One region of the Lentibacillus sp. L22 genome, then DNA from elsewhere that is predicted to be linked to it. Evidence: riboswitches for the same ligand, from Rfam matches in the RefSeq annotation. Region 1 holds a riboswitch; the other holds the start of a gene.
The links. A riboswitch is a leader RNA that binds a small molecule or an ion and turns the genes downstream of it on or off. The one in region 1 is predicted to bind FMN.
Positions count from the first base shown of each region.

Region 1 (7,793 bases):
TAATTCCAGTGCTGAACAATCAATCCATAACAGGTATGTCCCTTCAGGCTGGATAACCGTTAGTTCGTTTGCGTGTTCTTTAAACATGTTTGTAACATAATTACAGTTTTCCTGTAAGATGTCCATTAATTCATCCAACCAGGCTTCTCCATGGTTATATGCTGCCTCCAATGCGGTGTTGGCTAATGTATTCAATCCGCTATGTCCCTGTCTATTAAACTGTTCCTCCAATTTTGTTCGCTTTTCTTTATCTGTTGTTATAACGTAAGATCCCTGTAGACCAGCTAAGTTAAATGTTTTGGATGGTGCCATACAAGTTATTGTTTGTTCCGCAATTTCGTCTGACAAGGAGGCGATTGGAATATGATGATATCCCGGGTAAACCAAGTCCGCATGAATTTCATCCGCAATAATAAGTACATCATGTTTTAAACAAAGGCGGGCCATTTCCTGTAATTCCTCTTTCCGCCATACCCGGCCAACCGGATTATGTGGTGAGCAGAGAATAAATGCTTTTACACCTGTATTTAATTTTTCCTCAAAATCGGCGAAATCAATCGTGTAATAGTTGTCTTTTTGTACAAGTGGATTCTTAACGACGATACGATCATGTTGCTCAATTACTTTATAAAATGGAGTATAAACAGGTGTCTGAATTAAAATTTTGTCATTTGGCTCTGTAAAGGTTTTTACCGCCATATGTAAACTTGTTACAACACCCGGGCTAAATGAAAGAAAGTTTGGTTCAATGTGCCACTGATGACGTTTTTCGATCCAATTGACAATGGATGCTTTCACATCGTCATCAATGATCGTGTATCCAAATATGCCATGTTCCGCACGTTTTACAATAGCGTCAATTACCGGCTGTGGTGCTTTAAAGTCCATGTCGGCAACCCACATGGGAAGCACATCAGTGGACTGAAACAATTCATCAGCCGTATCCCATTTGACCGATCGTGTTTGTTTACGATTATGTATCAGATCAAAATTACCCATATAAACCCTCCTGAATTCTATGTTCTTCTTCATCATTATAGCTTAAAATTACATAGAAAAAAAAGCAAAGCGTCTTTACGCCTTGCTTACAGGGGGAATACGAGAAAGTCTTACAATTATATTATTACCACCCCTACAAAAATGTAAACATGATTTTGGAAAAAGTTTTGCCAGATTTACATCAGCTTATTTCAAACGTTTTTCCAGGTTTTCACGCATCTGCTCATAGCCTTGTTTTCCAAGCAGGGCAAACATATTTTGCTTATAAGCTTCGACACCGGGTTGATCAAAAGGATTGACACCTAATAAATATCCACTCATGGCGCACGCTTTTTCGAAAAAGTAAACAAGATAACCAAATGTGTAAGTATCAAGTGCGGGCAGTTCAACAATCAAATTCGGTACTTCTCCATCCGTGTGTGCCAACATTGTCCCTTGCAGTGCCTTCTGGTTGATTTCACTAACCGTTTTGCCGGCCAAATAATTGAGACAGTCCAAATCTTGTTCATCTTTTGCTAAAGTGATATCATGTGTAGCTTTCGTGACGGAAAGAATGGTTTCGAACATGTCGCGCCGGCCTTCCTGAATATACTGCCCCAGTGAGTGAAGGTCCGTTGTGAAATTGGCCGATGACGGGAAAATACCTTTGTGATCTTTTCCTTCACTTTCCCCAAATAATTGTTTCCACCATTCGGCAAAATACTGCAGTTGTGGTTCATAGTTGATAAGCATTTCAATTGTTTTTCCCTTGTTATAAAGGATATTTCGGACGGCAGCATACTGATATGCCGGATTCTTATCAAGTTCAGATTCACTCAGATCATTACGTGCTGCTTTGGCACCATCCATCATTGTATCGATTGACACGCCACTAACTGCAATCGGCAATAAACCGACAGCGGTTAAAACAGAGTAGCGCCCGCCAATATCATCTGGAATAACAAACGTTTCATAACCTTCATTATTGGCCAGGGTCTTTAAAGCGCCTTTTGCTTTATCTGTTGTGGCATAGATGCGTTTTTTTGCTTCTTCCTTGCCATAGCGTTCTTCCAAATAGTTTCGGAAAATGCGAAAAGCAATCGCCGGTTCGGTTGTTGTACCACTCTTGGATATGACATTGATTGATACGTCCTTTCCCTCAAGGACATCGAATAGCTCTTGTATATATGTTGAGCTTAAATGGTGACCAACGAAAATGATTTGTGGCTGCTGCTGACTCGGTAACATATGTCGAAATGAATGGTTGAGCATTTCAATTGCAGCCCGGGCCCCTAGGTAAGACCCACCAATACCGATCACAAGCAGAATGTCGGAGTCTTGCTTAATTTGATCAGCAGCGGTCTTTATCCGGGAAAACTCCACTTTGTCATAGTTTTCTGGTAAATCAACCCATCCGAGAAAATCATTACCTGCCCCTGTTTGATTATGTATCGCATGGTGGGCAGACGCTACGAAGGGGACTAAATTTTCCAATTCATCCTCCTTCATAAATGATAGAGCTTTTTCATATGAAAACGTCACATGTGTCATAGTCTTCCTCCTTGTGATTACTCATCATAACTTTATCGAAAAGAAGTGTGTAAAGCAAGAATATGTAATTAAAAAAGACAGACTCCGTATTGTTATCGAAATCTGTCTTTGTGTTATTATTTCTTTAAAGTGCCTTCGTGTTCTTCTGATTGTTTGATCCATTCTTGCAGCTTGTCTTTTAGCGTGTTAAATCCGCCAGTAGTATTGTCCTGTTCTGTACTAGGCTGCTCTTTGATCGGTTTTTTCGGTTTGTCTTCTTTTTGAGGAGCCTCTTCAGTTGCCCGGATGGATAAGGATACTTTATTATTATCCACATCAACATGCAATACTTTGACAGTTACGTCATCACCTACTGTCAAATAGTCATGAATATCTTTAACAAATCCGTGTGTCACTTCCGAAATATGAACAAGTCCCTGTGTTTCATCGTCTAACGCTACAAATGCACCATATGGCTGTATCCCGGTCACTTTTCCCTGTAATATTTGCCCGCTTTCAAACTTGTCTATCATGCTGAACAACTCCTATATCTTTTCTCTCAGTTTTTTTACACAATAACATATTTTAGCATACATTGTGTTTCCTGGCAAAAAAAATAAGGGGAGGGGGGAGTGAACTATTTTTGACCGGCCATTGTTAATACGATGTCTCCTTGATGTAATTTGAGATTGGCAGGGGGATTGATCTGCCATTTTTGCTTGCGAATGATCCCAAGTGCCATCTGTCCATCAACGAGAAAGTAACCGATTGCTTGCTGATAGGATTTACCGATAAGTGTTTCCGGCAAGTTAACCTGATCAAAATGCTGGCTCGATAACAAATGTAGAATAGTTTCATATGGCTCCGTTTCTTTTCGGTTAAATAATTCATGGTACAACAGCACACTCATAAAATCATTTGAACGAATAATTGTCGACGCACCAGCACGAATAGCATTTTCAATCTGGCTTTTGGAGAGAATCTCAGCAATAATTGGTACATCGTGATTATTACCACGCACTGCGACTGTGGTTAGAATGGTATGATGATCAGCCTGTCGTTCTTTTTTGGTGTGATCGGCAGCAATGATCACGCTTTTGGCAACTTTGATATTTGCTTGATGAAGGGTGACATCTTCAGTTGCATCACCATGGACAAAATGGACTGGAAGCTGTTTGTAAGGTAAATTTGTTAATGTCCGGTCAATGAGAACAATTTCCAGCATGGGATGATTTTCTTTGGTCAAATGGATTAATCGCCTTGTCCGTTCATTCCAGCCGACAAAGATGACGTGATGTTGTGCTTTAAATGCAACCTTTCCCTTGGACAAATCTTGTTCATGCTGAATGGTTGCCGCCGAAATATGGGTAATATAGAAAGTAAGCAGTCCACCACCTGACAGAATTAACAGAATGCCAATCACCCTTCCAATTGTTGTTACTGGAACGACATCGCCATAGCCCACCGTTGCTCCGGTAACAAACGCCCACCAAACGCCGATAAATATGGAAGGGAATTGTTCCGGCTCCACAAAATGAATGACAATCCCGAAGACAATCATGACGAAAAAAATTGTTAATAATAACCTGACAAAAACAGGCAGTCGGAAATAAATATGTTTTAACTGCTCGATATTCATATCTTCACCTGATATCCCCAAATTAGATTAGTATATTTCCATTATGGACATACAACATCAAGGCTTATACAAGGTGAAAATGAAAACTCATCTGTACTAGCGTGAGTTTACAGTGGATTGCAATGTTTGTTTCAGACTGAAATAAACATCATCCCAAAAATCGGAATTGTCACGATATGTTTTGGTCATAAATAATAGCATCTCGTTAAATTTTTCCTGGTAATTAGAGGCATCTTTGTCTGGTAATTGTTCGCGTGCCTGATCAACAAATTGCTGAATTTTGTCCGCCCGTGGCCCCCATTTGGCAACTTGATTTCCTTGTTCATCAATAAAAATAAAAATGGGAATGGATCTTGACTTCCCGTTCGTTAAATATTGATCCATCAGTTCCAGATTCTGATCACGCAGCAGGATTTTAACTGGTGTTTTTGTTTTTTCTGCAAGCCTTAATAAAATGGGCACATTAAGCATCGCATCGCCGCACCAATCTTCAGTTAAAACGATCACACGCAGATTTTTATCGGCTAGCTTTTCAAAAAATACCTCATCCTCATCCGGAACAGTGAAATGATCAAAAATGTGTAATAGATTTTCCTTGTGTTTTTCCATGGATTCAATGTATGTATCTGGTGACATTCCCTGTTCATACCATTGATTTAAATCTACCATAACAACTCCAACTCCTTTGCTCATTTACATTAAATGTACCCAACAAACCTGCATCCGTAAACAAAAGTGCTTCCGGGTGAATGGAAAAAGGAAAGCGTGCAGAAGAACAAATCGTTCCTTTACACGCTTTATTTGACACGTTTTTTATATCATCTTCGTTTGTTTTTGCTCGATCCAGCTTCTTAATTTGACAAACAATGGAACAAATAATAAGCCAATAATGACACCTTTAATCACATTAAATGGAAAAACCAGGAACATGGCTGTGAACCGTTTAACACTTTCGATTTTCATATCTTCCATTCCCATAAACCAGGCATAAACAGGCAAAATGACAAGATAATTTAAAACACTCATGGCAATTGCAGAAATCAATGTTCCGGCAACAAGTCCCGAGATAATGCTCTTCACTCCTTTATATTTATGGTAAAGGATGGCAGTCGGAACAATAAACAGAACACCTGCAATAAAATTTGCTGTAACGCCAACAGGTTCACCGCCACCAACGACCAGGTAGAGTAAATTCTTAATCGCTTCTACAATAACTCCAGCCACTGGTGAAAAAATAAGTGCAGCAATTAAGGCCGGTACTTCGCTAAAATCAATCTTTAAATACCCCGGTAAAAATGGCAGCGGGAAATTCAGGAAAAGCAATAAAAGGGAGATCGTTCCCAATAAGGCCAGAATAATCAGTTTAAGCAATTGTGATGATGATTGATTTTTTGTTTGCATCATCGTATCCTCCTTCATCTGTTATCGATTCCCATCTCGTTGATGAAGGAACTGTCCGTTTTCGTTTTGACACAAAAAACACCCTAAAGCGCCTAATCGGGGCTTTAGGGTGTTTTATTATAACAGAAATAAACATGTGTAATGTTCTACACAAGGAAAACGGCTCGACATCTTCTCCCATCCAGACTATAACTGTCGGTCCCGGATTTACACCAGGTCAACCACTGAACATCTGCTCAGGTGGGTCACGGACTTAAAGCATATATACCTGCTTCTTACCGTCGGTCGGGAATTGCACCCTGCCCCGAAGATGGAATCGATATGTAATTGTTGCATATAGTATACAATGATTTTACTCATTTGAAAAGTAGTTTGTTTTATTTTTTTGCAGTAGAGGGACAGTTTGTTTAAACCAAAAAAAACGACTACCTCCATTTTCAGGCAGTCGTTTTGAACAGTTACTCCTCTTCTACCAGATACCTGGCAGTTGGGTTTGCTTCCAAACGTTCTATTGGGATAGGTTTGCCAGATAATTCACTGACTCCATAAGTACCGTTTTCAATGCGGGCCAAGGCATCATTAATCTCTTGCAGGTGATCTCGTCGCATTTGCTCAAATCCCGCTTCTCGCTCTTGTTCAAATTGTTCTGTTGCCATTTCTGCAGGATGGTTATCATAGTCGGCCAATTCACTGATCGTATTATTTGGGCTTTGATCTTCGTACTTTTTCTTATTTGCAATCAATTCATTTTTCATTGCCAATAATTGATTTTTAAAAAAGTAAAGTTGTTCTTCACTCAGATTTGTATGATTTCCCATGTTCATCACCTTTCTTCTTAGGGACGATTCCAATGGTGCAGCGAGAAATACATATAAGTTTTTCATCTTCATCTGTGATATTAATTTCCCATACCATAGTTGTTTTTCCAATATGTTTGGGAACAGCCTTAGCGGTCACTGTGCCTTCACGTTTACTCCTAATATGGTTGGCATTAATTTCAATCCCAAATACATTGTATTGTTCTCCATCAACATGAAGAAAGGCACCTGCACTAGCAGCAGTTTCAGCCAGGGCGACGTTTGCTCCACCGTGCAAAAATCCTGCTGGCTGGTGTGTGCGATAGTCAACTGGCATGGTCATGATCACAAGATTTTTTTCAAGTGTTATCACTTTCATCCCAAGCGTATCGATTAATGTTTGCGAAAAATCCATAGCTGCCCTCTTTTCAATTAAAATATTTTGCTTAACAGTAACGAAACCCCTAATAACAATCCATAAATGGTATTTGTCTTTCCGGTAGCTACCATTGCCGGCAACATTTCAATTGGTTTGGATTTTCCCTGGAATTTCTTGATTACATCGATTGCCTTGATGCCACTGAAAAACGCAATGATTGACCAAACGGGTAATAATCCATCAATAATGTAATAGGCAGTCAATCCAAATGCAACGACAAACAAGAAGCCTAAAAAGCGGATTGCATTCTTTCTTCCCAGCAGGATCGCAATGGTTTTTCGTCCATTCTCTTTGTCCCCATCAAGATCCCGGATATTATTGGACATCATAATACAACCAATAAGGATAGCAACCGGAATCGATATTAAAACGGTTGAAGCTGTTATGGTCAACGTTTGAATGAAATAGCTGATTCCGATGATAACAGTGCCCATTAGGAATCCGGAAAATAACTCGCCAAGTGGTGTATAGGCGATTGGTAATGGTCCGCCAGTATATAAATAACCGAAAAGCATGCAGCCTAAACCAATGACTGCGATCCACCAGCTTGATACCATACAAATGTATACGCCGAGCAACATGGCGATCCCAAAAAATGATAAGGCCATCCGTAATACTGTTTTCGCTGATATCCCATCGCGTACAATAGTTCCGCCGATGCCTACCGACTCCTCGTTATCCAGTCCACGAGCAAAATCGTAGTATTCATTGAACATATTGGTTGCTGACTGAATCAACATTGAAGCAATCAGCATCGCGATAAACAATGAAATACTTATCGAACCATCAATATAAGCAAGCATGGTTCCGACAAAAACAGGAATAAAGGAGGCTGTCAGTGTATGCGGCCGTAATAGACGCCACCAGATATGCATCCCTTTCTTTTCATTTAAGACGTGTTTTATATTCGTTTGATCAGATGTTTGCATAATATAAGTCCTCCTACAACGGCAATATCATCTTTAGTTTAGGCAAATCGTCATAGGGTGTCAATCATCAATATAGGTTA
Region 1 is NZ_JBFNXI010000031.1:5,997-13,789, forward strand. Features, by position in the region: gene ABRT01_RS12885 (MalY/PatB family protein) at 1-999, opposite strand, end outside; gene ABRT01_RS12890 (glucose-6-phosphate isomerase) at 1,186-2,529, opposite strand; gene yugI (S1 domain-containing post-transcriptional regulator GSP13) at 2,646-3,041, opposite strand; gene ABRT01_RS12900 (potassium channel family protein) at 3,146-4,147, opposite strand; gene ABRT01_RS12905 (thioredoxin family protein) at 4,244-4,816, opposite strand; gene ABRT01_RS12910 (ECF transporter S component) at 4,961-5,548, opposite strand; FMN riboswitch at 5,714-5,864, opposite strand; gene ABRT01_RS12915 (TraR/DksA C4-type zinc finger protein) at 6,007-6,366, opposite strand; gene ABRT01_RS12920 (hotdog fold thioesterase) at 6,341-6,760, opposite strand; gene ABRT01_RS12925 (1,4-dihydroxy-2-naphthoate polyprenyltransferase) at 6,778-7,713, opposite strand.

Region 2 (7,793 bases), on a different contig from region 1:
ACACACGATGGAAATGCTCCACTCAGTTCAGCCAAATCAACAGATGCTTCGGTATGCCCTGTTCGCACCAACACTCCACCCTCCTTGGCAATCAGTGGAAAAACATGACCAGGTTGCTTGAAATCGGCAGCACTTGCATCCGGATGCAGTAATGCTTGAATCGTTTGTGACCGTTCTACTGCGCTTATCCCTGTTCTTGTATCCTTATGGTCAATGCTCACGGTAAACGCAGTACCAAACGGGTCCGTGTTTTGTTTCGCCATCATGGAAAGACCCAGCTGTTTCGCTAAATTTTCCCTCATCGTTGTACAAACGAGCCCTTTCGCATGGGTAATCATAAAATTAATCATTTGCGGTGTGGCTTTTTCAGATAATGCAACCAGATCGCCTTCATTCTCCCGGTTTTCATCATCGACAACAATAATTGGTTTCCCTTGTTTTAAATCGGCAATTGCCTCATCAATGGAATGAAACATGCTTCTCGCCCTCTTTCTTTATTTGTTGATTCCATATGTTTTGTACATATTTCGCCAGCATATCGAATTCCAAATTAACACGATCGCCCGGCTCTTTATTACCCAAAACCGTTGCAGAGACGGTATGAGGAATCAATGATAAGGTAACTACTCCATCTTCTACCGCAAAAATGGTTAAGCTAATGCCATCAACAGCAATAGATCCTTTCACAAGTACATAAGTCTCGAATTCCTTTGGGATGGCAATATCATAGTAAATTGCGTTCGCTTGTCGTTGCTTTCCAATTATTTTTCCCGTACCATCCACATGTCCGGAAACGAAATGTCCGCCTATCCGGCCATTCGCTGGCAGGGAACGCTCCAAATTAACGTGTGATCCTGATTCAAGATGTTTGAGCGAAGTTGATTTGATCGTTTCCGGCATCACATCGACTTGAAAATCAGTAGTGGTAAAATTTGTTACAGTCAGGCAAATGCCATTAACGGCAATACTATCACCAACCTGCATATTAGCCGTCACTTTTTCCGCCCCAATTGTTAGTTGAACCGCCTGATCAGTCACACGATCCATTCGCTTGATCCAGCCTTTTTCTTCAACAATTCCGGTAAACATCGTCATCATCCTTTCGTGGAACAGCAGTAATTTTGATATCCTGACCAATCGTTTCTACCTGTTTAATTTCCAACTGCAATGCATCTTTTAGTCTTGCAAATCCCATCCCGGCAAATGATATTGGCGCATCTGCACCGCCAATAAGCTGGGGCGCCATGTACAAAATGAATTGATTGATCCGTTTTGCTGTTAAAAATGAGCCATTAACGGCAGCGCCACCTTCCACCAATACAGACGAGATTTGCCTTTCTCCCAAATACCGCAGTACATCGTCAATATGTACCTGTTCACTTTCCATCGTAATGACTGTCACTTGATCATGATTGGCAAATTGTCCTATTCGCTCGCTGGTTACATCGTTTCCGGTAAAAATAAGTGTTTCTGCTTGTTGATCGGTAACCACATTGGCATCTAAAGGAGTTTTTAATGTCGTGTCCAAGATGATACGGATGGGATTATTCCCATTATTGCCAATTCTTGTGGTAAGACTCGGGTTGTCCGCCAATACCGTGTTGACACCAACAAGAATGGCATCATGATTATTCCGATACAAGTGTCCATCCCGGCGTGCTTCTTTCCCGGTAATCCATTTACTGTTACCAGTGACGGTCGCGGTTTTTCCATCTAAACTCGTGGCTGTTTTTAAGGTTACATAGGGCATCCCCGTAGTTATATAATGAAAAAACACCTGATTCACCTGCTCTGCTTCAGCTTGTAATACACCAACATCAACAGTTATTCCGGCCCGGCGCAGTTTCTCAATCCCGCTGCCGGAAACCTGTTGATTTGGATCCGCCACGGCAATAACGGTCCGGCTGATTCCTTTTTCAATAATGTAATCTGCACATGGCGGCGTCTTGCCCGTATGACTGCACGGCTCCAGTGTGACATAAATCGTCGCACCGTTTGTTTTTTCCCCAGCCATATCCAGTGCGTGGACTTCCGCATGGGCTTCACCCGCTTTCAGATGGGCACCAAAACCAACAATCGCTCCATCGTTGACCACCACCGCACCAACAGGCGGATTCGGGCTCGTTTGTCCGGTTACTGCTTTAGCAAGTTGCAATGCAAATTCCATATAATCTTTATCCTGCAAAATAACGACCTCCCCTTTTTTCAAATACAAAAAAGCCTCTGAAATCAGCTTCAGAGGCGTGTTAGGGTGAATTTTAAATAAACAAGCACATGAATCTATCATGGTATGCAAAAAATGGCAAATAGAGATCACTGGATATACCAATAACCCGCTTGCAAGCATCAACCATTTTCAATCATGCTTGTTATCTAAATTCCTTCTCCCATCCAGACTTTAACTGTCGGTTCTGGAGTTGCACCAGATCCACCGTTTGGTTTTGACAACCGTACGGGTCACGGACTTAAAGCATACGACTGCTTCTTACCGTCGGTCGGGAATTACACCCTGCCCCGAAGGAACTCGCAATATGAACTTGTATGTTATTTATAACGCAAATTTAGAGAAACTGCAAGTATTTTATATGACTGGATTTGGGAGAGGTCTAACTGGAATCGAGAGGAAGAGAAAACATCCATTCACAGTGATGCGTGAGGGAGATATTCCACACGCCGCAAAGGTTCCGTGCATGGTGTTCGTTTGCGAAGATATCCGCTACCCATATAGCAGGAATGGACATAAAAAAACACCCTATCTTTCAGCAAAATAGGGTGTTTTTGTATCTTATAATCCAAGACTTAGGTTATTTCACATTACGGATTTTGTTCACTTCATCGGCAACAAATTGTACACTTGTTCCAACGATGACCTGGATACTGTGTTTTCCTACGACGTGAATTCCCGGAACACCTGTAGACTTGATTCTATCTTGATCCACCTTATCCATATCATTTACTTCAACCCTTAGGCGAGTTGTACAATAATCAACAGCATCCACATTTTCATCGCCGCCAAGTCCTTCATAAATTTTGGCAGCCATGACAGCGTATTTGTCATCTCCGTCTGTTGAGGCAACATCCTTTTCCTCCGCTTCCTCTGCATCATCTTCGCGCCCTGGCGTTTTCAGATTAAATTTTGTGATCAAGAAACGGAACAAGAAATAGTAAATAACTGCAAAGACGAGTCCTTGAACAATGAGCATATACGGCTTGTTGGCGATTGAGTTCATAAAACTTAATGTATAATCAACAAATCCAGCGCTGAACCCAAAGCCTGATGTCCAATGAAATGTAGCTGCAATAAACAACGATAGTCCTGTTAAAAGGGCATGGACAACATACAATGCTGGAGCAAGGAACATAAACGAGAATTCAACCGGTTCAGTAACCCCGGTAAAGAAAGCTGCAAACGCCCCTGCCATCATCAAAGATGCAGCTTGTTTCTTACGCTTGGTTTTCGCAGTATGGTACATAGCCAACGCTGCAGCAGGCACACCAAACATCATGATTGGATAAAATCCTGCCTGATACATACCGGTAATGCCTTTTGTTCCCTCACTAGCCAGGAACTTGCCGATATCATTAATTCCCGCAACATCAAACCAGAATACCGAATTCAACGCATGGTGCAGACCGGTTGGAATTAATAGACGGTTAAAGAAACCATACAGACCGGCACCAACTGCTCCCAAACTACTGATAGCTTTACCAAACGCAACAAGCCAGCCGAATACAACCGGCCAAACAAAGAATAAAACCGCAGCCACCACAACCATCGCGGCTGCCGTCATAATTGGCGGGAGTCTCTTTCCACTGAAGAACGCTAACGCATCTGGCAGCTTGACACCACTAAATCGATTATACATCATGGCAGCAATGACCCCGGTTAAAATACCGATGAACACATTATCATTTTGTTCAAAGGCCGGGTTGACGTCCGCTACATCTTTTCCTAATAAATCTGCAACAGAATCAGTTGAAATCAAATTGGTGACTACCAAAAAACCGACCAGACCACTCAATGCGGCGGCACCATGTTTATCTTTGGACAATCCAATGGCAATACCGACTGCAAAAAGCATACCCAGGTTGTCTAAAATGGATGTACCTGCGTTCGACAGGAATGTACCAATGACGTTACCTTCCCAAAAACCTAAAATCCAGTTCCCGAGTCCGGCTAAAATAGCAGCTGCTGGCAAAACGGCAACCGGCAGCATGATTGACCGGCCCAGGCTCTGTAAAGCTTTCATCATAACTGTTTCCCCCTTGGAATTTCAATATAATCGCTTTCAAAAAATATATGATGGTAGTGTACTTTACATTCGTTGCATTCGTTCGATATGAAGTGTAATATAGCCAAGTTCATCTTCTGGTAAATGAATATCATGCTTTGCAGCCAAAACATCAGCAACTTTTTTTGCACATTGATAGGCAACCGGAAATTTACTTGTGATCATCTTCAGCATGTCCGCATCCATGACATGATACTGTTCCCCTTTGCCACGGTCCAGTGCAAACCGCAAATGATAAATTAAACGTTCATAGGCAATATCATTGGATTCCACGTTAATCCCCAATGTTTGGTCGATTGTTTCAATCATTTCTTTTAATATCGATGTCTGCCTGACAAGTTCATGAAGATTGCCATCCTGAAGTTTCATCGAATGAATATGCAAAGCGATAAATGCGGCCTCGTCTGGTGGCATTTCCACTTGCAGTTTATTTTTAATATGATCGATCGCCCAAAGCCCAATATGAAATTCCTTCTTATACAAGACTTTGATCTCCGGAAGTAATTTATTTTTGATCCGGATCCCTTGTTTCTCCCGGTCAAGGGCAAAAGAAATATGGTCGGTTAATCCAATAAGCACATGTTCGTTTAATTTTGTTCCCAGATATTTTTCAGCATAGTCAATAATATCCTCCGAAATGAGAAAATGTTTCTCAGGGATACGCATCAGCAGTTCCTGTAGTTTCTTATTTTCTTTTAACACAAACAGCTTTTCAATTTTAGCGGTATTGACCATATCTTTTTTATGCTTGTTATATCCGACACCACCACCGATTGCGATTGTTTCTTCGTCCCCATCCATTACGACGACGGCATTATTGTTCAGGATTTGCTTTATCCGCATTACCCCACCTCCCTTGGCAAGTGTGGTAACAAGCTAAAATAATTTTAGCTTGTTATTTTTCGGTTGACGTGATGATGACTGTTTCTCCTGCCGTACCTGTTTTAGCATCGGTCATTTGATATTCCCTTCCACTGTCTTGACTATTGGTAATAATAACAGGCGTAACGATGTTGTCAGCATGTTCCCGGATATATTCCAAATCAACTTCAAGTACTAACTGGCCAGTGGAAACCTTATCCCCCTCCTTCACTTTTGCCGTAAATCCTTCTCCTTTCAATCCGACTGTTTCCAAACCAACATGAACAAGGATTTCACTGCCATCTTCCGCCTTGATGCCAATCGCATGTTTAGTATCAGGAAATTGAATCACTGTTCCTGTGACAGGAGACATAATTTTTCCGTCTGACGGAATCAAAGCAATCCCATCACCCATCATTTTTTGGCTAAATACTGGGTCTGGCACTTCTTCTATCGGTATAATTTCACCATTCACCGGTGCCTTGATTTCGACATTTTCTGCTTGTTTCTTTTTCTTGAATAGATTAAAAGCCATGATTTATCGCTCCTTGTCCTTTTTCATGGTAGTATTTGTCTTTTTACGTGATTTTACACAGCAAAAAAGGCATAGAGGTATGAAAGGCACATTATATTGTTCCTCATTTACCACTATGCCTTATCGGATAAGTAACATGTGATCATTATTCTATTGATAGTTTTATAGTACCACCAGAGAAATAGAAATGCAATAATTATACACGTATGCCTCATATCCATGATAACTAGCAAAGATGGAAGAAACTAGCGGATTTTCCAATTTGAAAAGAGATTGTATTCTCTCGTTAACATTTATGAAATATTTCTTTGTTATACTAGCCAATATTAGACATGAATCTACTTTTGTCTACATAGAATTTTAATTTAGGAGGATAAATCTTGGCTACAAAAAATCGTATGATAAAAAAGACACTCGTTTCTACTACTTTGATGACTTCATTGGCACTCTCTCCAATGATGACAGGTAACGTTTTTGCACATGGTGCCCCGGAGGCAGATGCAAATGCTCCCTCAGCCGAAGTAGGTTCCAGTGAAAGTACAGGCGTTGGTGTTGCCATTCTTTCGCAAGGTGATCAGGGTCAGGAGGTAACCGACTTACAACAGAAACTACAGGAACAGGGTTATGACATAAATACGGACGGAGTTTATGGACCAAATACGCAACAAAAGATAATTGAATTCCAATATGACCAAGGTTGGGATGCCGATGGAGTTGTAGATACTCCAACATTGAACGCATTGAATAATGGATCGGCAGCAGGAGGAAATGCTACTGGTAATAGTAATGCACAAGTTGCTGAACCAGTTAACGTATCGGTACAATCTCAAACGGTTAATGCATCCGGTGCAAATTCCGGAGACTCTGTTTCTATCGCACAAAGCTTGGTAGGTACTCCTTATGTCTGGGGTGGCACAGATCCTAGTGGTTTTGACAGCAGTGGTTTCATTAACTATGTGTTTAAACAACAAGGTATTTCACTCAGCAGAACGCATGCAGGTATGTGGGCAAATGACGGTGTACAAGTAGACAACCCACAACCGGGAGATGTTGTTTTCTTTGAAGGAACATATGGTAGTGGCGTTTCACACAGTGGTATCTATCTTGGAAATCACCAAATGATTCACGCTGGGACAGAAGCAACTGGTGTTGAGGTTACCTCATCTGATTCATGGGATTATTATTGGGGTAAACATTACATTGGTGCTAAACGGTTTTAACTAAGGTTTATAATAAGTCATTGTAAAACTATCACATGCTACTAAATATAATCGTAAGCTGCTCTAAAAAGTCTATCAATCTTTTTTAGAGCAGCTTTTTTTACACAAATCTTGTTCTTATTTGCAGATAACACCGTACAATTTTTTAGGTGAATTGTTTCGGTGCCTTTCCTGAATTTTGCTAGACTATAAGTAAATACATATAAAGGAGCACATACATAATGAATCTATCCAAAGGAAAATTCAATGGCATTACTGATGTCCAAGGAGTCAAAGTTGGCCATGTCACTTTATATGAAAAAATTGATGAACAAAATACTATTTGCACTGGGGTGACGGCCATTCTACCCCATGGTGGCAATCTATTTACCAAGAAAACCCGGGCGGCGAGTGCGGTGATTAATGGGTATGGCAAAACGGCCGGGCTTGTACAATTAGATGAACTCGGGTTACTGGAGTCACCAATTATGCTCACCAATACGTTTAGCGTTGGAGCTGTAATGCAAGGCACATTGCAATATATGCTGGAAACGAATAAGGAGATTGGCGATTCTACCAGTTCGATTAATATCGTTGTTGGAGAATGCAATGATAGCTATCTTAATTCAATGCGACTGCAAGCGGTGGAGCCAGAGCATGCAATTCAAGCGATTAAAGACGCGACAACAGGGCCAGTCGAACAAGGTGCGATCGGCGCCGGAAAAGGGATGGTTTGTTTTGGCTATAAAGGCGGAATTGGTACCGCATCAAGGATCGTCCGTGCTGGTGATGATAGCTATACTGTCGGCTGCCTGGTGCTCAGTAATTTTGGCAAACGGGAAGATGCCCTGTTCGCCAACTGGGATAACAAAAACATCGATACACCCGATGGTTCGATCATGATGA
Region 2 is NZ_JBFNXI010000027.1:34,592-42,384, reverse strand. Features, by position in the region: gene ABRT01_RS12235 (bifunctional 3,4-dihydroxy-2-butanone-4-phosphate synthase/GTP cyclohydrolase II) at 1-476, opposite strand, end outside; gene ribE (riboflavin synthase) at 460-1,089, opposite strand; gene ribD (bifunctional diaminohydroxyphosphoribosylaminopyrimidine deaminase/5-amino-6-(5-phosphoribosylamino)uracil reductase RibD) at 1,070-2,185, opposite strand; FMN riboswitch at 2,376-2,526, opposite strand; gene nagE (N-acetylglucosamine-specific PTS transporter subunit IIBC) at 2,805-4,253, opposite strand; gene ABRT01_RS12215 (PRD domain-containing protein) at 4,317-5,135, opposite strand; gene ABRT01_RS12210 (PTS sugar transporter subunit IIA) at 5,188-5,688, opposite strand; gene ABRT01_RS12205 (C40 family peptidase) at 6,069-6,908, shown strand; gene ABRT01_RS12200 (DmpA family aminopeptidase) at 7,130-7,793, shown strand, end outside.
Region 2: it holds a riboswitch for FMN, as region 1 does, so the genes downstream of both, ribD (bifunctional diaminohydroxyphosphoribosylaminopyrimidine deaminase/5-amino-6-(5-phosphoribosylamino)uracil reductase RibD) here and ABRT01_RS12910 (ECF transporter S component) in region 1, are expected to answer to the same signal.